4 regions of the Colwellia sp. BRX8-5 genome follow, and region 3 is predicted to be linked to each of the others. Evidence: predicted binding sites of a transcription regulator. Region 3 holds the regulator's gene; each other region holds the start of a gene.
What was found. The regulator LexA, encoded in region 3, represses DNA repair genes until DNA is damaged. The targets are predictions, from matches to a motif close to TACTGTATNNNNATACAGTA.

Region 1 (5,942 bases), on a different contig from region 3:
GCTCTTTTATATTATTTAACCGTTTTTTAAACTGTTCAAAACAAGATGTACTAGCACCATCCCTAAGGAGCTGTGCGATCACTACAGAAAGGTGACTTTTCCCCGAACCATAACTGCCATATATATTTAATGCTCGTTGTTCTTTAAAAGCTGATGGAAGAACAGCTTTACATATATGTTTAAAAACTTTTATTGAAGCTTGAGTTGGACTGTAGCTACCAACTAAAGAAGAATTATTAAGTTCTTGTTCCAGTACAACAGCAGCTTGACTTTGGTCTGCATGGATTTGTACAATATCGTGAATATTCATATTTATCTCAATTATCTAGTTGGTAGCTTTAATAGGTAGCCATAAAGAAGTTTTAATGCCATCAATTCTTATTTCTTTATAATAATTAATATTTTGCTTCCTAAATTCATCACTATCCGCAAACACAATAATAGTATTACTAGATCCATGACTTAGAGACCTATCAGACCAAAAAGCTTGCTTATCAGTGAGTTGCCAATTAACAAACCACTGTTCCGGCTTTTGAATAATTAGTCCGTTGGATGAGGAGTATTTTTTTACTTCACTCAAAAACTTTTTTCGCCCAACACCATAATCAGGTGCAACATGATTTGATGGATCATCCCAAATCTGATAACCCGGTAATGCAATCCTTACAGCTCTAGTTAATTCATTTACCACTTTAAGGTCTTTACTGGAAAAACAAATATTTATATATCTTAAATGAGATTTTAGATGGTACTTTTGAATATTCTCAGTTATTAGTTTTTGTAAAAATGCTAAATCCATATGATTAAGACACTATAGCCAAGTGTCATCTCCTTGTTGAAGTAATAATTTTAAAGCTGTATTCGGCTGGCAAAGTTCTTTAAAGGTAATAGATTCAAGGTCAGCAGCTTGGTCAAATCCAAAATACTCTTTCCATTGATTCATTTGGCTCATTCTTTGTAAATTTTTCTTAAAATCAACTTTAGACATGCATAAGTAGTTATTTATTCCAGTGTCAATTAAAAGTTTAAAATCAATACTTTGTCTACTTTTAAAAAATGTAAACCTTGTTAAAGATAACCCATAAATAATGGCTTCATCCGTAACTTTAGGTGTTCCTAATTTTATTTCTGTAGCTTCTGCATATACCCTATATTCAACTAAACCTAGATCCATAAGAGGGCTATCAGAAGAAAATATTTTTTTCACTCCATCATAAGCTGAGTCAACACTAGCTTCAGCGTATGAATCAAGAGTTTCATACATCCTATCTTTGATATCTTTTTCTTTTAACCATTCTTTAGTAAATGAATCTAAATTTTTAAATAGTGTATTGTAAGGCTCCCCTTTATCAGAAAGGGTTAATTGAAGGTGTATTGCCCACCATGTTGCAGATCTATCCAGTTGCGAGTCGTTTTGCTCTATAATCAGTCCTAATTCAGACAACCCAGTACTATTTTTTGATAACTGTGTTGATTGCATCCAGCCATTAATTGATTTAACTACTGCTGAGCCGGCAATGAATTCTCTCATTGCAACTCTTTGTGCCTGCGTAGTAAATATATCCGGATTAGCTTTCAACATTTTAAGGCCGGTACTTAACCGCCACTTAGTAATTGAAAATTTATTATTGCTAATTAATGCCATTAAGAACCTCTTTATAAGTAACAAACAATTTTATTAACGTTTCAAATAAAAACTAAATAAAACTAGTAAACAGAGCATATGAACGATTTCTAGAGAGGGAGGGAGGATAAGATCTTAGCTATAAAATAAATATCATCGGCTCCATCCAATTATTTAAATATTATCATTACACCTTAACCGTAACATCATGTTAAATCAAAGCATTTATTGTAGTTTTGTACAAAGAGTCATCAACATAAAGACTTACCCTAAATAAACTGTTCTTATATACAGACACAGTTCAGTTTTTACTTTCATAATAAAGAAAATAGTAATACCATCTCTTCTGGACAACTTCTCCAGAGACTCTCGAATCAATGAAAGCAAAATTTTCCGGACACGATACATTCCCTTTAAGATATGGATGGCTTTACAAAGCTGTTAACCATATGAATTCAGGCCATTTTTTGAAAACGTCTAAGAATGAGGATGTTGAAAAAGCGGTGATAGAACTCGGTGTTGGTAAAAATATGGTAAATGCCATCCGTTATTGGTCGGATTGTACTAGTGTAATTTACGATAAAGTAAATAAAGTCCCTTCGGTTACCGAACTGGGTAATTATATTTTTGGTGATTTTGATATACATCAGGGGAAAGATCCGTATTTAGAACAGAAAGGTTCTATTTGGTTAATTCATTTTTTACTTAACTTTGATGACGAATCTTTAACTTCATACCGATATTTTTTTAACTTTTCACATGTGCAAAGTTTTGAAAAAGAAAAATATTTATTCGACTTTGTCGAAGATGCTCAGAGAATTTGTCAAAATGATGGTATTACGGATAAAAGTCTAAAGAAAGATCTTGATTGTTTTTTGCATACTTATTGCCGAAAAAGAAAAGCTAATTCAGCTAAAACAATTAAAATAGACGAAGATCATTTTTCATCTCCTTTAGCTGAATTAAGTTTAATTAATGACAACGGTAATGGATTTTATACAAGTCCTCTTCGCGAACAACAAGATTTACCTATCGAAGTATTCATTTATGCTGTAGCTAGATTTATGAATTTAACTATTGATTTAGAGGACGTTAACGTTGAGACAGAAGAATTAACTATTGGTTTTGACTCTTTACTAAGTAATCCATTTTCCCCTGGTAGAATATTTAGATTATCAGAACATGGTCTTGGCCAAAAACTTGATGATGCTCAGCTTACTACAAATGGTGGATTAACTTGGGTTGATTCTAGAGGCTTGAGGCAAATTTCATGCCCCATTAATTTAATAAAGAACCCGATTAAAATTCTAAATAAATACTATGGAGTTGAATGAAATGTCATCTTTGATTGATATCAACCAAAAATACAAGAGTTCTACTCGTCTAGATAATGACGCTTTTAATTATAAAGACTTCATAGATAGCTTCATCTTACATGGTACCGCTTTAAATGTGCTTGATACTATCAGCAGAGATTTCACTAAAAGTGAACAACGTTGTTTTACCATCACAGGGCCTTATGGCACAGGTAAATCAACTATTGCACTATTCTTAACGCAATTACTGTCTGATAATAAAAATGTACGAAACTATGCAAATGCAAAATTAACAGCTAGCTCTAAGGAAAAGGACTTTCAATCAAACTTCAATATAAAAAAAGGTTGGAAAGTTGTAAAGCATGTTTGTGGTTTAAATGTCCCTTCAGCAACTATTACTTGCTCTATTTTACAAACACTAGAACATGAATTTATTGAACAGGATATTTTTCAATTAAACGATGATGAATGTCTCACACTAATTGCTTCAACACTTGATAAGGGTGTTAAATCTGACGGTGTAATCATTTTATTAGATGAAATGGGGAAAGCATTAGATTATCAATCAAGAGAAAATAAAGACTTATATTTTTTTCAAAACCTTGCTGATGTTATTCAAAAATCTAAAACGCCTGCAATTTTAATTGGCTTCTTGCATCAAGCATTTAGTGAATATTCTAAAGTAATGAACGCTTCAGCTCAAAAAGATTGGGCTAAAGTACAAGGTCGCTACCGCGACATGGGTTACATCCCTTCTATTGATGAATCGTTGGTATTAATTGGTGACTCAATAGCCAAGACAGACGAAGTAGAAAAAAAATTAGTTCAAGAGAATGATAGCTTAATTTCTTCAGTACTTAGTTACTTTCCCTCTCAAACTGACCGAAAAGTACCTCTGTTAAACTCTTTACCGTTAGATCCTATAGTAAGTTTACTATTGGGCCCTATATCAAAAAGAAGCTTCTCTCAAAATGAACGAAGTTTATTTGGTTTTTTAGCATCCAATGAAAAAAGGGGGTTCAAACAGTTTATTGAGCAACATTATCCAACAGAATTGAATGTTGAAACTAAGAAACTTGACTTGTTTCACCCTGAGCTATTCTGGGATTACCTACAATACAACCTAAATCATATCATTCTGGCAAGTTCAGACAGTAAGGTTTGGTTGGAAGGCCAAGATGCAATTTATAGAGCAGAACAAAAAGGTTCTGACTTACATTGTCTAATAACCAAGACCATTGCACTGTTAACTTTATTTGGTTTTCAACACCAACTATTTGCAAAAAGAAAGCTCTTAATTAGCTACTTCAGTTCACGAGGATTTTCAGAACACGATGTTACTTTAGCCATAAAAGAGTTAGAAGAATGGACTGTAATTATCTATCGTCAAAAGCACGATGCATTGTTTGTTTTTCAAGGCAGTGATATCGACATTAATCAATTAATCACGGATACAATAAGAGAGATTAAAGATGGTGTTGATTGGACGTCTCAAATCTCTCAAGCAAATAATATACTCGCAACAGCTCATTACCATAAGACGGGCACAATGCGCTGGGCACAAACAAAAATAATTGGAAAGCATAATTTATCCGAAATAGTGGACTTAGATACAAGCCCTGTAAGCGGAGATACTTTTTTGTGGTTTGTGCTACCTGTAGAAGAGTCTTTATTTGAAAGAGCAAAAGCTATTGCTGATAATAATGAACATATTATATTAGGCCATCAAGCTCAATTTTCTATATTAAAAACACAGGCAATTGAATTGATTGCTTTGAATAAAGTATTAAAGGAGCATAAAGAAATTAGTCATGACTTTATTGCAAAAAATGAAATTAATCATCGTATAGAACTAGCAAAACAATCTATCTTTGAAGCAACTGATAAAGCTTTTAAAACAGCACAATGGAAATATGATTCACTGTTACTTGAAAATAAAACGTTGGCATCAATAACATCTTCGATTGCCGATCATATTTACAATAAAGCTCCTGTGATTAAGAATGAGCTAGTAAACCGCTCTAAACCATCAGGTAGTGCTAACTCTGCAATTAAGAAATTGCTTATCGCAATGGCTGAAAATTTTGAAGAAGAGAACTTGAACTTCCCTGCTGGTAGTTTTCCAGCGGAGAAAGGATTATATTTTTCATGTTTGAAAAATAAAAAACTCCATACAGAAACTGAAGGTGTTTTAGGCTTCAGTCAACCAAGTGATGTAAATCTTAAGGCGTTATTTAATTCTGCAAGTCTCCTTATCAAAAAGCGTGGCGATATTGTTTGGTTAAATGAAATTGATGATCTTTGGTCTCATAAACCTTTTGGTGTTCCTAAGGGGATTAGATCCATTTGGATGCTTGCCTTTGTAATGACACACCTTAAAGACTTTGCATTTTTTGACAAAAATGATGCGACAAACGAACATATGTTCATTACTGCACCAGATGAAGAGTTTGTAATAAAGTTAATGCTTAAATCGTCTTTTGTTGGAGTCCAACTCGTAAAAGTTGATCAAGAAAAAACGGCGTACTTGAATGAATTGGCAATTGCTCTTCCAAACTTTAGTGGAGATCCTACACCACTAGCAATTGCTCAAGAGTATGTTACATTATTTACAGGCCTTTCAACTTGGACTCGTAATACAAAGTCATTATCCGAAACAGCTAAAGATTTTATCTTATATTCAAAAACTGCATCAGACCCTCATGATTATTTATTCGATAAAGTCACTTCTCTTTTTACAAAAAAATCTATAATTGATATAAAGTCTAATGATATAAAAAATATATTGGATGAGATTACTAATTCACATAAAGAAATGGTTAAGGCATTTAAAACTGAGATAACTAGTTACCTGCCTATTGATGAATATTTATTGAAGCAATGTAAAAATGTCGCTGGTTTCACATCGGATGCTAAGCTTCAAACATTTGCCCAACGTTTAGGTGAGTTTGCAAGTAACAATAATTGGATACCCAATATAATCTCATTATTATCAGGTAAAG
Region 2 (5,942 bases), on a different contig from region 3:
CTAATATTAAATTTTGCTTAATACGTGCACCTTGTACATGTTGTGCATCAAAAAATTCTTGGTTATCACCCGTTTGCATTAATTCAATAAAGCGCAAAGTCACCGGAGTCACTTTCAGCCAATCAAGAAAGGTTTTAATGTCGTGACCATTGTATTCGCGCATTAATACGGTATTAATTTTAATTGTTGCACGACCATCTGCCAACGCCATATCTATACCTTTTAAAATATGGGGTAACTTATTATGACCGGTGATTGAATGGAACATGCGCGGGTCAAGACTATCAATACTGATATTAATCGCGTCAATTCCAGCATCTAGCCAGCCTTGCAGATGTTCAGGTAATTTATAACCATTAGTGGTTATCGCGACTTTTTTAATACCGGGCGTTTGCTTACAAGCAGCAATAATTTCAGGTAAGTCTTTACGCAATGAAGGTTCGCCACCGGTAATACGGATTTTCTCTGTACCCATTTGAGCAAAAGCGTTGGCAACACGCTTAATTTCATCAAAGGAGAGAAAATCACGATCATGGTCGCATGAATAACCATCAGGCAAGCAATAGGTGCAACGGAAGTTGCAAACGTCAGTAATAGAGAGGCGCAAGTAATAAAACTTGCGACCGAAGTTGTCTGTTAACATCTCACCTTTCCAAATGTAGGGAGGCTAACAAGTTTCCCTGTTAACCCTGGTGGTTATAGCAAAATTACTATTAACCACGGCTTAAATAGCATTCTAAAAAAAGATTTAGCTAGAAAAGCTCGGCGAATAATTCATTTAATGAATACAAGTATAGTAAACTATTTCACTATTAAAATACGGCTAGACGATAAGTAATTTTGATTTGCATCAAAAAGTCATCACTTTACACGTATTATTGATGAGTAAATTTACGTCATAATAACGTATTCCTATGCCGTTAAGTAAATTGCAATAGACGCGAATGGGAATAACAAGCAGGCGGTGCTAATTTGCCGTGTAAAAATAAATATAAAAGAAGAGTTACTTATGGTTGATTGTTGTTCTGCTCCTGGATTATTACCTTTCGAACAAGCGATGGAAAAAATGTTGTCGGCGATTACGCCGATCGATAAAACTGAGTCGGTTTCTTTAGCATTAGGTTTAAATCGTGTGCTAGCTCGCAACATTTCGAGCCCATTAAATGTTCCTCCTCATCATAATTCAGCTATGGACGGTTATGCCTTTAAATGGGCAAGTTTACAAACGACCGATACATTAACTATGATTGGCCGGTCAATGGCTGGCGCGCCTTTTCAAGGTGAATGTAAAATCGGTGAATGTATTCGTATAATGACAGGTGCAAAATTACCAAGTTGTTGTGATACCGTTGAAATGCAAGAGAACTGCCAAGCAAAAGATACCGGCATTACATTCCTAGAAAACCGAGAATTTAACGATAACATTCGCTTTACCGGTGAAGATATCGCAATAGACCAACCCGTTTTTAGCCGAGGTAAAAAACTTTCGGCGATAGATATTGGTGTACTGGCATCTTTAGGTGTACCAATAGTAGAAGTCTATCGTAAAATTACTGTTGCTGTATTAGCAACCGGCGATGAATTAAAATCTCCGGGCGAAGTCCTTAATGACGGTGATATTTATGAAAGTAATAGCCATGCATTAATTGCGATGTTGACTAAACTGAATGTTACGGTGATTAATTTTGGTATTATCGCTGACGATGAACAAGCAATACGCACTGCATTTGAACAAGCCGATCAGCAAGCCGATGTTGTAATTTCCTCAGGAGGTGTTTCTGTAGGTGACGCCGATTATACTAAGTTGATACTTGAACAATTAGGCGAAATTGGTTTTTGGAAAATAGCCATGAAACCCGGTAAGCCTTTTGCTTTTGGAAAATTACCTAATAGTTACTTTTTTGGCTTACCCGGCAACCCTGTTTCAGCCTTGGTCACCGCACATCAATTGGCAGTACCCGCGTTGTTAAAATTACAGCATGCCCAAGCTAAAAAGTTACCGCTATTAAAAGTAAAAACAGCCACCCAATTAAATAAGCGCGCCGGACGCATGGACTTTCAACGGGCGATATTGTCAACCAATCACCAAGGCGAGATGATAGTTACCAGTACAGGTAGTCAAGGCTCAGGAATTTTAACCAGCATGTCGACGGCCAACTGTTATATTGTTTTACCGGCAAACCAAGGCAACGTTCCCGCTAATGAAATGGTTAACGTGCAACTATTTGATGATGTTATTCAGTAGCGTTATCTATTTTTAGCTTGTTATGAACACACAATATGACGATTAAAATATATTGCCTACCGGGTACCATGTGCGATCAACGTCTGTGGCAGGCTTGCATCACTTACTTACCTGAAAATGTGGAGCTTATCCACATTGCCATCCCCGTGGAAAATAGTATTGATAAAATAGTCACTGCGCTTGAACAAAAATTCCCAGTAGGAAGAATAAATTTAGCGGGTTTTTCTTTAGGGGGATATATCGCGTCGGCTTTTGCGCTGAAATATCCTAATAAAATTAACAAACTACTGCTTATTTCTAATATGTCTTATTTGTTGCCACCTGCTCAATTAAAAGAGCGCAGCCGCACGATTGCTTATGTTAAATTGCATGGTTACTCAGGCATCACCAGCAAACGTATAACTGCACTGCTGCATGCAAGCAAACACAACAATCAAGGCATCATTAACTGTATTCGAGCAATGGATATTGAGTTGGGTAAGGAAACACTTATCCATCAATTAACAGTGACCACCCAACGCGAGAATTTATTAGTAAAACTTCCTACGCTTGCCATCCCCATTCAGTTCTTAATTGGTGATAATGACTCGCTGGTTAAGTTAACGCGCATTACCGCTATTTTAACGCAATCGCCGCTGATTTCTTTAATAACACTTGCCGACACCGGCCATATGTTACCGCTTGAACAACCAGAAAAGTGTGCTGGCAATATGATTCGTTTTTTTATCGAGTAATAAGCATTTAAACAAGGTAAAATGACGTATTATTTTTATGCCAAGGAATTCCCGTTGAGCCAGCTTAGTTTTTCCACCTTACAACTCAAACCTGAGTTAATTCAAAATTTAGAGTCTATGGGTTATCAACAGATGACCGACATTCAAGCCCAAAGCTTGCCAACTATTATTGCCGGTGGTGACGTTATTGCCCAAGGTAAAACAGGCTCTGGTAAAACCGCTGCCTTTGGCCTAGGTGTTTTAGAAAAACTAGACGTAAAACGTTTTCGTATTCAAACACTGATCCTTTGTCCAACACGTGAATTAGCCGACCAAGTAGCGAAAGAAATTCGTAAATTGGCCCGTGCCATCCATAACATAAAAATATTGACCCTTTGTGGCGGTATGCCTTTTGGCCCGCAAGTCGGTTCTTTAGAGCATGGCGCTCATATCATTGTTGGCACGCCAGGAAGAATTGAAGATCATTTAGGTAAAGGCACATTGAAATTAGACGATGTGAATATGCTAGTGCTCGATGAAGCCGACCGTATGCTAGAAATGGGCTTCCAAGCCTCCGTTGACTTTATTATTAGCCAAATTCCTCAACAACGACAAACCTTATTATTTAGTGCAACTTACCCGGCAGAAATTGCCGATATTGCTAAAAAAATAATGCAATCACCGACCAAGGTAACCGTTGAGGGGAATCACGAAGAAAGCACCATATCACAGCATTTTTATAAGGTAGAGAATGACAGCGAGCGTATCGACGGTATCCGTTTATTGTTATTAAAGCATCAACCTGAATCAAGCATCGTTTTTTGTAACACCAAAAAAGACGTACAAATTGTTGTCAATGAACTACGTAATTACGGTTTTAATGTTCAAGATTTACATGGCGATTTAGAGCAAAGAGATCGTACCGAAGTATTAGTTCGCTTTGCCAATAAAAGTATTTCAATTTTAGTCGCCACCGATGTTGCCGCGCGTGGTTTAGACATTGATGCGCTAGATGCAGTATTTAATTATCATATCGCTCGTGATAGCGAAATTCATGTACACCGTATTGGCCGCACAGGCCGAGCGGGTAGCACAGGTATTGCTTGTTCTTTTTTCAGTGAAAAAGAAAGCTACAAAATAGGTTTATTAGAAGATTACCTTGACCGAACTATCGAAGGCGAATTACTGCCAGACGCTAGTGTATTAAACGCCTCGGTGTATTCTCCGAAAATGGCAACAATACAAATAGATGGCGGTAAAAAGCAAAAAGTACGTGCGGGCGATATCCTTGGCGCTCTAACTGGCGATAAAACTATTTCAGCTAGCGAAGTGGGAAAAATTCAATTATCAGATAACTGGGCTTATGTAGCTGTAAGTCGAAAGTTTGCCAAACAAGCCTTTAAAAAACTTAGTGATGGCAAGTTAAAAGGTCGTAAATTTAGAGTAAGATTACTATAGTTACTATCGGTTAAAACAGTATTTATCAATAACGAGGTTTTATAAAATGATTGTATTTTAATGAAAACCTCGTATGATACTGTTGTTTTGTACAGTTAATTTTGATTGTATAAGCGGTTTTAAATCGTATATGATAAAACCATCAAGCGTAATATTGATCCTATAAGGGAAAAAAAATGGCAGTTGAAAGTCGATTTGTCGTCATTAGACAAGGTGTGGAGGTAGAAACATTCATGGATAAAAAAGCAGCAGACGAGTATGACAAAATGCTTGATATGGCTGACAGCTTAGCCGAGATGTTTGAAGCCAGCAGCTTTAATATTGATGAAAAAGTGCGTGAAGAACTCTGTATTTATCTAGCTAAGAATCGTGAAGATGTGCTTGTTGCTTTGCAAGCTAAGAAAGCTAAGCCAGAGACTGCTGCTAAAAAGAACGTTACAGCACCAGTTGAAACAGTAAATAGCACTGACTCGTCGCCAGAAATTGAAGCAACAGCAAAAGTAAAAGCGCCACGTAAGGCTAAAGCGAGCACAAGTAAATAAAGTGCGCTGTACTGGTTTGAATTTATCTTTACTTAACACTAGATAATATTGAATTATGTTGTCATATCAGCTCATTCGTAGCGTTAAAAGAAAAACGGTTGGCTTACAAGTTAAGCACGGAAAAATTATAATCCGTGCGCCAAAATATGTTTCTGAAGATGATATAGCGAACATTGTTAAATCAAAAAGCCTTTGGCTGCACAGAAAAATTGCCGAGCAAAACGCACAACCTGCCACTCAAAATAATCATTATCAAAAAGATAGCCAATTGCTTATTAATGGCGAACTTAAAACACTTGATATTCATTATGGTCTATTTCCAGAAATAACGCTTCATCAAGATATCATCATAGCGACTCTCGCTAGTAAATTAAAAATCAAAGTAGCTGATGATATAAAGAACCAAGATAAATATGTAAAGCAACAACTTGAAGCTTGGTTAAAGCAGCAAACTTATGCTTATATTGATGAAAACTTATCTCATTATGCGGAAAAAATTGGTGTTTTACCCAAATCGTTTAAAGTCAGATTATATAAGTCTAGATGGGGCAGCTGTAATAGTAGAAGTGAACTGAGTTTCAGTTCTTTATTAGCCATGACGCCTAAATGGATTATCGATTATGTAATAGTTCACGAGCTTTGTCATCTTAGGCACATGAATCATTCAACTAAGTTTTGGCAATTAGTTGCGCTTAACTACCCTAACTACGCTTCAGCTAAAACGTGGTTAAAATCCCACCAAAACCAATTACAATGGCCGACTCTTTAATGGTCATAATATCCTCGTAGGGGATAAATGAGCGAACAAATAAATCTTTTTATAAAGAAGATAAAATCAATTCAGTATTAGACTAATAAAATTATCAACAATTTCTTCAACTTACATTATATTGTGGCACGAATATCGCTTAGTATTTGAATACTAATTTAAATTCACAGGATATGACAATTTATTAGCCATTGTTATAATCAATAGATGAAGAG
Region 3 (5,942 bases):
TCTAGCCAAAGATCATCAGATATTTCAGCATCAAAACTTAAATCATTTTGTTTAGCTAAGCGTGAAAATGAATCAATTGGCATAGCCATTAACTGACTTAATCGATAAGTAGACAATGAAAGCTTAGGGTTGTCAGTAAGGCGAGAGAGTTCTAATAGTTGTTCAACCATACGAACTAAACGCAAACCATTACGCTTAGCGGTAGTAAGTTCCAACCCTTCTTCTTTACTGTGAGCTTTGAGTAGATATTGGTCTAAAATGCCATTAATAATTGTCAATGGCGTCCTAAACTCATGGGAAATGTTCGCAATAAACTTATCTTTTAAATCTAACATCTGCTTTTCAGCTAACTTTCGTGAAGTTAAATTAATAAAGGTAATAACAATAAGGGGTTGTTCTTCGCGATCTGCCCACTGCAATTCAACCTGAACTGGGAATTCAGTACCATCGGCACGTCGAGCAGCACACTCTACTGAAATACCGATATCTTTACGTTGTAAGGCGTATACATTACTTTTGAAGCCAAAAAAGTAATGCATAGTGTCTTCTGCAGAAAAAAGTGTGCTGACATTCGTGCCTTTCAATTCATGTTCTAAACTTTGGAACAATTGAACTGCGGCAGGGTTTGACGATAATATTTCGCCGCCCGTTGATGTCGTCAAAATAGCATTATTAGATGCTCGGACAATGGCTTTGTCTTCACTATTAAGAATTGAGCTGAGTAATTTATGGTTGGTCTGTATTAACTCTTTTTGTTCTTGTTGCTGAGTGAAAGCGTTTTCCTTAAATTCGAGCGTGTTTTTTCTTTTATTGTAAGCAATAAGAATGACTAAAATAAAAGCAATAACGCCCCAAATACCAATAACAAAAGACTGCCAGAAAGAATTTGTAATGTAGTGTGCCCCAACTTCTAAACCAACGATATGAATGCTAAAAATAATACTCACCAGCAATAAAATGTAAAATTCGGGAAAGGTATCTTTTGAAATAGGTTTGGTCGGTCTTTGAATGTTTAATGATGCACTTGCGGCAAAAATAAGACCACAGTATGGGATTAACGCTATTAAGCTGTTCGTATAATTGTCTTTATAAAGGGCTTGCTCTTGAAGAAGAAAATAACTATTAGTGTTATCAACTAACAAAGCTAATGAGGCAATGGCTAATGGCCAATAAATAGCGCGCCAAAATTTTTCATGACAAAAAATAACACAGCTGATTAGTCTAATAAAAATGAGGCCAGAAATGGTGATATGAAATAATAATGACGGTAATAACCTGTGATCTAACGCTTTTGAAAACTCTTCTGGCAGCAGTACGAAATAACAAAAACAGGTGACTGTAAAAAATAGTGCTGGCACTCGACCCGCAATGTATTTATTGAGTGGCGTTTCGCTGAGATGCGGGTTGGTTTCTATGGCCAGTAAGATAAAAAAGTAACTGAACAAAGAGAAAAAATCTTGCAGGATCGGGGGGGTGTTTATGTAGTTACCTGCGAAGATAACACCCGAAATAAGATCAATGATAATAGCGAGAGAGAAAAACTGCCAGAACAATTTTAATGAACGTGATCTGGTCTGTAAATAGCTATGAACAACAAAGAATACTGCGGTAGCCTGTAATAATATAGTAGGAAGTGATAGCAAAAAAGCAGAGGAAATATCAAGCGTGCTGGTGATCGTTGCATAGGGTAATAAGGTTAAAATTATTGTAATAAATAAAAGTGTTTTTTTATTAAAATATAGCAATGATGTGATCCAATATTAAAGTGACGTTTAGTATGTTGCCTAATCATGAGGCTAATTATTTTCTCCTTTAATAAATATAGTATACATTAATTTAACACTATATAAATGAATAGCCAGCTTTCACTGGCTATTTATATCGTTGAGTAAAAAGGCTAATTTTTCAATATTAGCATTCGACAATTGCCGATAATCAAAATAGGGACACACAATTAAATTTTTAGCTTTATCAATAGCAAATTGCTCATCTAGCCAAGTGAAATTAGCGTTTAGTTGATTTGTCGCTAACAAATTTTTGGCGTAGGTTTTTCCACAAATAATATGCAGAGTTTGCTTAGTGGTTGATAACTGAGGCGGAGAAAATAATAAAGCCGTTTGAGAGCCTTGCTGCAGCAAAAATCGCTCTCGATATTTTTGCCAAGTTGGCGCAAGTGTTGAGTAAGCGAATTTTTCTTTATCGAGTGCGTAAAGCAGCTTCGCATAAACATTGAAAACTTTCCGCCAACCATTGCCACAAGCTTGATTAACCATCTCTATTTCGCCCAAGGTTAGCGGCGATAGACAAGATAATTGCTGATATTCAAGCATACTCGGTTTATTGCCAATATAAACGGCGACGCTAAAGTTTGAGCAACCTAAACCAATAACATTCAATGGTACTTAACTCATTTTACGTGGGGGGTATGTTGAATTGTAAATTTATAATCGAGACAAGTAAAACGTCCTTAAAATTTTTTTGCTTGAATGTATGTAGTTACTGGTAAAGTTAGATCGATTGAAGATTATCAATGTCTAACAGATAACTAATATAAAATGTTAATATCGTATAGCTTTCTATGGCTATTTAAAGGTCCACGCGAGAAGTTTATCGAAAAAAATGACATTACAAGGGTAATGGTTTCAAATTTTGTTGGAGAAAACTGTTTTATATTTTATATTTGTGGCAGCTAAAAATATATTGCTTAGCTGCTGTTTAACATGACTACAGTATCAATAATGAATTCTAAAAAAAAATGATGGAGCGCAGCTATGAATGAAAAAATTGCAGCACTTAAGTCAGACCTAGCGCTACTTAAAGAACAATTTAGTAAAAAAATTACTGATGCAGAAACTCGTTTAAAAAATATGATTGAACAAGAAAGCTTAGATACTTCGGTTGAACGTGGCTATAAAATTCAAGCTTCTTTTGAAGAGCCAGCAGATTCTTTAGCTAATGGTGAATGTGTAATTTTACTGCATGGGCTTGCACGTTCGGCTAACTCCATGAAAGCTATTGAAAAACGATTGTTAGCAGAAGGATATTTTGTGATAAATATCAACTACCCTTCTAGAGATTATTCGATAGAAGAGTTGGCTGAAAAAGTGATTTCTAAAGCGCTATTAATTTGTGAAAATCGCCAAGTTAACTTTGTTACCCATTCAATGGGCGGTATATTAGTTCGCCAATATTTAAGTATGCATAAAATACCTAATTTACATAAAGTCGTGATGCTAGGTCCACCAAACAAAGGCAGTGAAGTTGTTGATAAACTAAAAAATACACCTGGTTTTAGTTTCATCAATGGTGATGCGGGTATGCAATTAGGTACCGGCGAATTCAGTGTCCCTAGTAACCTTGGCAATGCTAATTTTGATTTGGGTGTTATTGCCGGTAATCAAAGTATTAATTGGATATTATCAACACTTATTCCTGATAAAGATGATGGTAAAGTTTCGGTTGCTAGTACCAAACTTGATGGTATGAATGATCACATTGAAATGGAAACGACCCATCCATTTATGATGAAAAACGAAAAAGTTATCGAACAAGTTATCCATTATTTAAAATCAGGGAGTTTTCAAAAATAATTCGACTAGAAAACTTGCCTTTACTAACGACCTGTATATACTCACAGTAACAACTGTGTAAATTTACAGGCTCCCTATGCTAAATGAAATCAGCGAATTACGCCCTCTAACGAACCGACAACAACAAGTTTTTGATCTGATCAAAGACAAAATAAGCGATACGGGCATGCCACCAACGCGTGCTGAAATAGCCAAGTTTTTTGGCTTTAAATCAGCAAATGCAGCAGAGGAACATTTAAAAGCTTTGGCTAAAAAAGGCTATATAGAAATGTTGCCAGGTACTTCTCGCGGCATTCGTTTGACTGAGAAGTTAATGGAAGAAGCCGGTTTACCTTTAATCGGCAGAGTGGCTGCAGGTGAACCTATTTTAGCTGCAGAGCATGTTGAAGATCATTACAAAGTTGATGGTAATTTGTTCCACCCAGCTGCTGATTACTTATTGAGAGTTAATGGCGAAAGCATGAAAAATATCGGCATACTTGATGGTGACTTGTTAGCGGTTCATCAAACGACCGATGTACAGAATGGCCAAGTAATTGTTGCTCGTGTCGAAGAAAATGTTACGGTTAAACGTTATAAACGAGAAGGTAACATCGTTTACTTACATGCTGAAAATGATGACTTCTCTCCTATAAAAGTCGATTTGTCTGATCAAGAGTTTAATATTGAAGGGTTGGCTGTTGGCGTTATTCGCTCGGCAGACTGGATGTAATTAAGTTAACCTATCCAATAAACTTGGTGGTAACTAAGCCAATTTATCTAACAAATATAGTATTAAATATGTAAAACTGCTCCGCAAACTTTAGTGTATAAAATAGGCTAAAGTTTGCTTTTCTAACCTTTCGTATTCTTTTCATGCAAACCTTTCTCTTTACTAAGAATAATTTTCATTCTAAAGCCCATTCAAACAACTTTATCTTTCTCTGATTAAAAAACAACCAAGATCAATTTTTACAATACGCGTATTTATACTCAGCTGTTTATTTTTAATACTACGGCTACAGCCCTTTGTTATTAGGCCTTTGCCTGTATTAGAGTTGATACTCTATTGTTTTTATTGGTTTTTATTTTAAAATAGCTCGATTTTTAAATTGACCCAGATCAACTTTTAAGTAATTCTAGTTTGGAATGTGTACAAATATAAATATAAGGCGATGTTGTCGACGCTAACTGGTTGATAACAAAATCGCTAAGAAAATAATAAAAATCCGTACTAAAGGATGTGTTTTGTCCTAGGTATCAAGTTTTAAACTTTTATAGGGTGAAGGAGATGTCGTGTGAAAAGACGTAACCTAGGTTGGCTGTTGTTGGGGAGTGTTCTTTCCAGTTCAGCTTGGGCAGATATGCAATTAAATCTGACCAAGGGTGTAACAGAAGTAAGTAGAGATGTTTACGATCTACATATGCTCGCAATGTATATATGTGTAGCAATTGGTGTGGTCGTTTTTGGTGCTATGTTTTGGTCAATGGTTTTCCATCGAAAATCCAAAGGGGCTAAATCAGCAGATTTTCATGAAAGTACAAAAGTAGAAATCCTCTGGACAGCAATTCCCATTGTCATTCTTATCGCTATGGCTGTACCAGCAACAAAAACACTGATTGAAATGGAAAATAACGACGATTCTGACGTTACCATTCAAGTTACCGCCTCTCAGTGGAAATGGCATTACAAATATTTTGATCAAGATATTGAGTTCTACTCCGTTTTATCGACGCCAAGATCACAGTATGAAACACAAGAAGGTAAACACCTTAATGTTGATGCTGGCGATAAAGTCAAAGGTGAAAATTACCTACTCGAAGTTGATAAACACCTTGTCATTCCAGTTAATAAAAAAGTACGATTTTTAATCACTTCTGACGACGTTATTCATGCTTGGTGGGTACCTGCTTTTGCTGTAAAGCAAGATGCTAACCCAGGATTTATTAATGAAGCATGGACAAAAGTTGACAAGCCTGGGATATACCGAGGTCAGTGTGCTGAACTTTGTGGCAAAGACCATGGTTTTATGCCAATTGTTGTCGAAGTAAAGTCTGAAGCAGACTATGCAAAATGGCTTGATGAACAACACCAACTCAACGCTCAAGCCGCTGCTGCTGAGAAAGCATCTCTTAACGCTTCCGCATCAATGGATGAATTGATGACCTTGGGTGAAACTACCTATATTGCCCACTGTGCTGCCTGTCATCAAGTTTCTGGTGCTGGTCTACCTCCTGCATTTCCTGCACTTAAAGGAAGTCCAGTTGCTACGGGTAGTATTGCCGAGCATATTGATATTGTACTCAATGGTAAAGCGGGTACAGGTATGCAAGCTTATGGTAAGCAGTTAAGTATGAAGCAAATTGCTGCAG
Region 4 (5,942 bases), on a different contig from region 3:
GAAGTTCAGCTTGTTTACGGAAGTTTTCCTCGCCCTCTTTCAAGCTGATTGAGTTAACAACCCCCTTGCCCTGAATACATTTCAAGCCTTCTTCTAAAATATCCCATTTAGAAGAATCAAGCATAATAGGCACTTTCGCGATATCTGGCTCACCAGCAATTAAATTCAAATAACGGATCATCGCCGCTTTTGAATCAAGCATGCCTTCATCCATATTTATATCTATAATTTGCGCGCCATTGGCAACTTGTTGCAGGGCAACAGCGACGGCTTGTTCGTAATTTTCTTCGGTAATTAAGCGCTTAAATACAGCAGAGCCAGTAACATTAGTTCGTTCGCCAACGTTAACAAATAATGAACTTTCCTCTATGGTTAACGCTTCAAGCCCGGACAAACGACAAGCAATTTTCCTGGCGCTAATTTCCCTAGGTTTTACATTGGCAACCGCATCCGCCATACCTTTTATATGCGCTGGCGTTGTACCACAACAGCCACCAATAATGTTAAGGAATCCCGATTCAGCCCACTCATTGACATGAACATTCATATCTTCGACGCTGAAATCGTATTCACCAAAGGCATTAGGCAAACCTGCATTAGGATGAGCTGAAACAGCAAAGTCTGATATTCGACTCAATTCTGCCACATATTGTCTTAGTTCAACCGGACCTAATGCACAGTTCAAACCAAATGAAATAGGTTTTGCGTGGCGCAATGAATTATAAAAAGCTTCGGTGGTTTGTCCTGACAATGTTCTGCCTGATGCATCAGTAATGGTACCCGAGACCATTACAGGTAAACGTAACTGTAATTCATCAAAAACAGTTTCAACCGCAAAAATAGCCGCTTTAGCATTTAAGGTATCAAAGATAGTCTCAATAAGAATAATATCTGAGCCACCTTCAATCAGTGCTTTCGTTGATTCTATGTAGGCATCTTTTAATTGATCAAAAGTCACATTTCGATAAGCAGGATCGTTAACATCGGGTGAAATAGAACATGTTCTGTTCGTTGGCCCTAAAACGCCGGCAACAAACCTTGGTTTATCAGGGTTTTTAGCGGTGAATTCATCCGCTGCTGCACGGGCTATTTGTGCCGCCGCTAAATTGATTGCCGCACTGTACGACTGCATATCGTAATCTGCCATCGCAATCGTGGTGGCATTAAAAGTATTCGTTTCAATAATATCAGCACCCGCTTCAAGGTATTCATAGTGAATAGCTTTAATTACCTCGGGTTGTGTAAGCACTAACATATCATTATTGCCTTTGACATCAAGATGCCAATCAGCAAACTGTTCACCTCGGTAATCTTGTTCTTCAAATTTATAGGCTTGGATCATCGTCCCCATAGCACCATCTAAAATAAGAATTCTTTTTTGTATTTGTTGCTCAAGACGACTAAATGATGCTGATTTTTTCATACGATTTCTCTACTTTTACTTTCAAACTTAATTTAATGACTAGATATATCCGACACTGTTTATATTTCTGCGTCTGGGTGTATTGCTTTAATATTTGTTGCATCTAGCTTGTACGGTGTGATCTGATAAACATAATAGTTTAACCAATTAGTAAATAATAAACTGGCATGACTACGCCATGAACTGTGTGGCACTTTTGTTATGTCATCATCAATATAATAATTATTGGGCATAACTGCATTAACATCAGCCTTAAGATCACGTTGAAACTCTTCATCTAGCGTGGTTGAGTCATATTCTGGATGTCCGGTTAAATAGACTTGTTGTTTATTTTTGCTCGCGACCACATAAACGCCTGCTTGTGGAGATTCAGCTATAATTTTTAATTCAGGAATTGATAGGTAATCAGACTTATCAATATATCCAAATCGTGAGTGTGGGACATTAAAAAATTCTTCAAAGCCGCGGGTAAGCTGTTCTTTTTGGTCGATGGGGCTATGCTGAAAAACACCAGATAATTTTTCTTTTCTTAAATGTCGTCGCAATCCATAGTGATGATATAGAGCGGCATGAGCAGCCCAACAAGAAAACATTGTTGAGGTGACATTTTCTTCAGCCCAATCAAATATTTCACAAATTTTATCCCAAAAAGTTACTTTCTCGTATTCCATTAACGCCAATGGTGCACCGGTTATAATTAAGCCATCGTATTGAGTATTTTTAATGTCATCAAAGAGGCGGTAAAAATTATCTAAGTGCTCTTTCGGCGTATGTTTCGATTCATTGGCGTGAATACGCACAAAATCGACATTTATTTGTAAAGGTGTATTAGACAATACCCGTAATATTTGAACTTCTGTTTCAATTTTATTAGGCATTAGATTGAGAATAGCGACTTTCATTGGGCGAATTTCTTGACTTGCCGCTCTACGCTCAGACATTACAAAAATATTTTCTTCACCTAAAATAGACAAAGCAGGTAATAAATCTGGAATTTTAATGGGCATAGCGTTTACCTAATCAAATAATGTCAAACAAGCATGAACACTTCGTTCTCTACTTTCATTTATTAACTTATATTCTGGCTACCAATCAACATACAGGTTTCGACTAACTCAAGCACTACGAATGATAACGGATATATAAATATTATCATTTTATGGTACGTGGATTTTTAGCTATGTCAACATCTAAACGTATAGACGTCTATAATGTTTTTTACGTTAATATTATTTGTCATCTATAACCCTAGCGAGTAAATATTGGTGGAACTAGCCTAATAGAGTGCTACGTAGATAAACGGGGGGTATTGGGCAGTAAAGATGCTTAGGTAAAATACTATATAGCACATTAAATAACGATAGCATAAGAGAGCAAAGTCACTAATTAGATATAAAAAAGCCACTGTAAATACAGTGGCTTAATAATTGTTTAAACTTTTATGTTTAATGTGTAATGTGTAATGTTTATTCTACAGCTTCTTCTTCTTTAGCTGGTTTTTCACTTGCTCTTACACTTTTAATTAACAGTAAGTCGCGTAAACGCTTATCAAGTTCTTTTGCCATTTCAGGTTTTTCTGCTAAAGATTTAGCCGCATTTGCTTTACCTTGGCCAATACGATCGCCATTGTAGCTATACCAAGAACCGGCTTTTTCAACCATGTTATGCAAAACGCCTAAATCAATTAATTCACCTAAGCTGTTAATACCTTCGCCATATAAAATCTGAAATTCTGCTTGTTTAAAAGGAGGCGCTATTTTGTTTTTAACCACTTTTACGCGGGTTTCGTTACCAATAATTTCGTCGCCTGCTTTTACAGCACCGATACGTCGAATATCTAAACGAACAGAAGCATAAAACTTAAGTGCATTACCACCCGTTGTGGTTTCAGGAGAACCAAACATTACACCAATTTTCATACGAATTTGGTTAATGAAAATAATCATGGTATTAGATTTTTTCAAGTTACCTGTCAACTTACGCATTGCTTGTGAAAGCATACGGGCTTGTAATCCCATATGAGAGTCACCCATATCGCCTTCAATTTCTGCTTTTGGTGTAAGTGCAGCAACAGAATCGACAACAATAACGTCTATAGCACCTGAACGCGTTAGCATGTCACAAATTTCCAATGCTTGCTCACCGGTATCAGGCTGAGAAACAAGTAATTCGTTAATGTTAACACCTAACTTTTCAGCATAAATAGGGTCAAGTGCATGCTCAGCATCAACAAAGGCACAAACTTTACCGTTACGCTGAGCTTCAGCAATAACTTCAAGCGTTAACGTTGTTTTACCACTTGATTCAGGACCATAAATTTCAACAACACGCCCAAGTGGCAAACCACCCGCACCGAGTGCAACATCAAGCGCCAATGAACCTGTAGAAATGGTTTCAACATCCATGGTGTTATTATCACCAAGCTTCATAATTGAGCCTTTACCAAATTGTCTTTCAATTTGACTTAATGCTGCTGCTAATGCTTTTTCTTTATCGTCTTTCATGTTTGTTCCGCCGATGTTGCTAAGATTTCGTTTTGATGAAGCAAGTATACTGTATGACCGTACAGTATCAAGCTTTTTTACAACTATTTTAATTATATTATCAAAAACAAAACAAGGTGACTTATAAGTTATTGATAAAAAAAAGAATAACAAGCACCGATAACTTTTAACTATTACTCATCAAAAAGTTACTATTTATATTATCACGGTAAAATCCTTGCCTAAACTTTATCGTATTCAGTAAAAATTTTAGTTAAATAAATAGAGTCTAAATTTGCCAGTTATGACATAATTGCCACCTTACTCTTTCATTGAACTTATGAGTTACCGCATAGAAATGACCACAGCAAACTTAGACTTATCCTCACACACCCCTATGATGCGCCAGTACTTAACCATTAAAGCTGAGTTCCCTCATATTTTAATTTTTTATCGCATGGGTGACTTTTACGAGTTATTTTTTGATGATGCGAAAAAAGCATCTGATTTGCTCGATATTTCATTAACCGCTCGCGGCAAGACAGGTGGCAATGCAATACCTATGGCAGGCGTTCCCTATCATGCGGTGGAAAATTATCTAGCAAAATTAGTACAACTGGGTGAATCTGTTGCTATTTGTGAACAAATTGGTGACCCAGCAACCAGTAAAGGCCCTGTTGAACGTAAAGTTGTTAGAGTTATTACCCCAGGTACGGTGAGTGATGAAGCATTATTACTTGATAAGCATGACAATCTAATTGTTGCGGTAAGTGAAGGTAATAATAAGTCATCGCAACGCTTTGGGCTGTCTTATCTTGATATGACCAGTGGTCGCTTTGTACTGACTGAGCCAAATACCATTGAACAGTTACAAGCTGAACTACAGCGTTTATCTCCTGCTGAATTACTCTACAGTGAATCGTTCTCAGTGCCAGGGTTACTAAAAGGCTATCAAGGATTAAGAAGAAGACCTGAATGGGAGTTTGATTTAGACACAGCTACTAATTTACTAAATACACAATTTGGCACTAAAGAACTTTCTGGCTTTGGTGTTGGTGATAAATCATTAGGCTTAATGGCCGCTGGTTGTTTATTTCAATATGTAAAAGAATGTCAACGCAGTGCGCTTCCTCACATTCGAGCCATTATTTGTGAGTCTTCTGCTTCTGGTGTCATTTTAGATGCGGCAACTCGTCGTAATTTAGAACTCACGCAAAACTTACAAGGTGGCTTTGAAAATACCCTAGCATCGGTATTAGATAAGTCAGCGACACCAATGGGTTCTAGATTACTAAAACGTTGGTTACATTTTCCTTTACGTGATTTAAACATATTAACTGCACGTCAAAATGCAATTAGTGAACTATTGTCACAAGATTTAACGACTGAATTATTTAGCCAACTTAAATCTTTTGGTGATATTGAGCGTATTGTTTCTCGCATTGCCTTACGCTCTGCGCGTCCAAGAGATTTTGCTCGTTTACGTAATGCTTTAAATCAATTGCCTGAACTTCAGCAACATTTACAAACTTGTCAGCAAGCACATATCACTGAATTAGCGTCAAAAAGCTTTCCAATACCCGACTTACACGACTTATTACAGCATGCTTTAGTTGAAAACCCACCCGTTCTTATCCGTGATGGTGGCGTTATTGCCAAAGGCTATCATGAAGAACTTGATGTCTTACGTGACTTAAGTGATGGAGCAACTGAATTTCTTGCCCAACTCGAAGCGCGTGAAAAAGAACGTACCGGTATTAGTTCCTTAAAAGTAGGCTATAACAGGGTTCATGGCTTCTTTATTGAAATGAGTCGTACTGCCGCGAACGATGTACCTGATGATTATATTCGCCGACAAACCTTAAAAAATAACGAACGTTTTATTACCAATGAACTAAAGCAACACGAAGAAAAAGTGCTTAGCGCACAGAGTAAGTTTCTCGCCTTAGAAAAACGTTTATATGATGAATTGTTCGATTTAGTGTTACCTGATTTAGAAAAACTGCAATTACTTGCTCAAGCTGTCGCAGAACTAG

Region 1: the regulator LexA is predicted to act here: its motif matches at 1,901-1,920, upstream of H4J62_RS08475 (DUF4007 family protein).
Region 2: the regulator LexA is predicted to act here: its motif matches at 4,494-4,513, upstream of H4J62_RS09935 (YebG family protein).
Region 4: the regulator LexA is predicted to act here: its motif matches at 3,975-3,994, upstream of recA (recombinase RecA).

The regions. Positions count from the first base shown of each region.
Region 1 covers NZ_JACGVR010000009.1:50,006-55,947, reverse strand. The annotation lists gene H4J62_RS08490 (hypothetical protein) at 1-310, opposite strand, end outside; gene H4J62_RS08485 (hypothetical protein) at 326-799, opposite strand; gene H4J62_RS08480 (DUF4007 family protein) at 812-1,645, opposite strand; gene H4J62_RS08475 (DUF4007 family protein) at 2,002-2,958, shown strand; gene H4J62_RS08470 (AAA family ATPase) at 2,960-5,942, shown strand, end outside.
Region 2 covers NZ_JACGVR010000012.1:14,922-20,863, reverse strand. The annotation lists gene moaA (GTP 3',8-cyclase MoaA) at 1-643, opposite strand, end outside; molybdenum cofactor riboswitch at 630-780, opposite strand; gene moeA (molybdopterin molybdotransferase MoeA) at 1,010-2,245, shown strand; gene H4J62_RS09945 (alpha/beta fold hydrolase) at 2,281-2,979, shown strand; gene dbpA (ATP-dependent RNA helicase DbpA) at 3,001-4,416, shown strand; gene H4J62_RS09935 (YebG family protein) at 4,593-4,958, shown strand; gene H4J62_RS09930 (M48 family metallopeptidase) at 5,017-5,727, shown strand.
Region 3 covers NZ_JACGVR010000002.1:142,064-148,005, reverse strand. The annotation lists gene H4J62_RS02195 (ATP-binding protein) at 1-1,745, opposite strand, end outside; gene H4J62_RS02190 (DUF6942 family protein) at 1,866-2,396, opposite strand; gene H4J62_RS02185 (alpha/beta fold hydrolase) at 2,772-3,590, shown strand; gene lexA (transcriptional repressor LexA) at 3,667-4,302, shown strand; gene coxB (cytochrome c oxidase subunit II) at 4,868-5,942, shown strand, end outside.
Region 4 covers NZ_JACGVR010000028.1:12,765-18,706, reverse strand. The annotation lists gene metH (methionine synthase) at 1-1,423, opposite strand, end outside; gene metA (homoserine O-succinyltransferase) at 1,483-2,430, opposite strand; gene recA (recombinase RecA) at 2,890-3,927, opposite strand; gene mutS (DNA mismatch repair protein MutS) at 4,265-5,942, shown strand, end outside.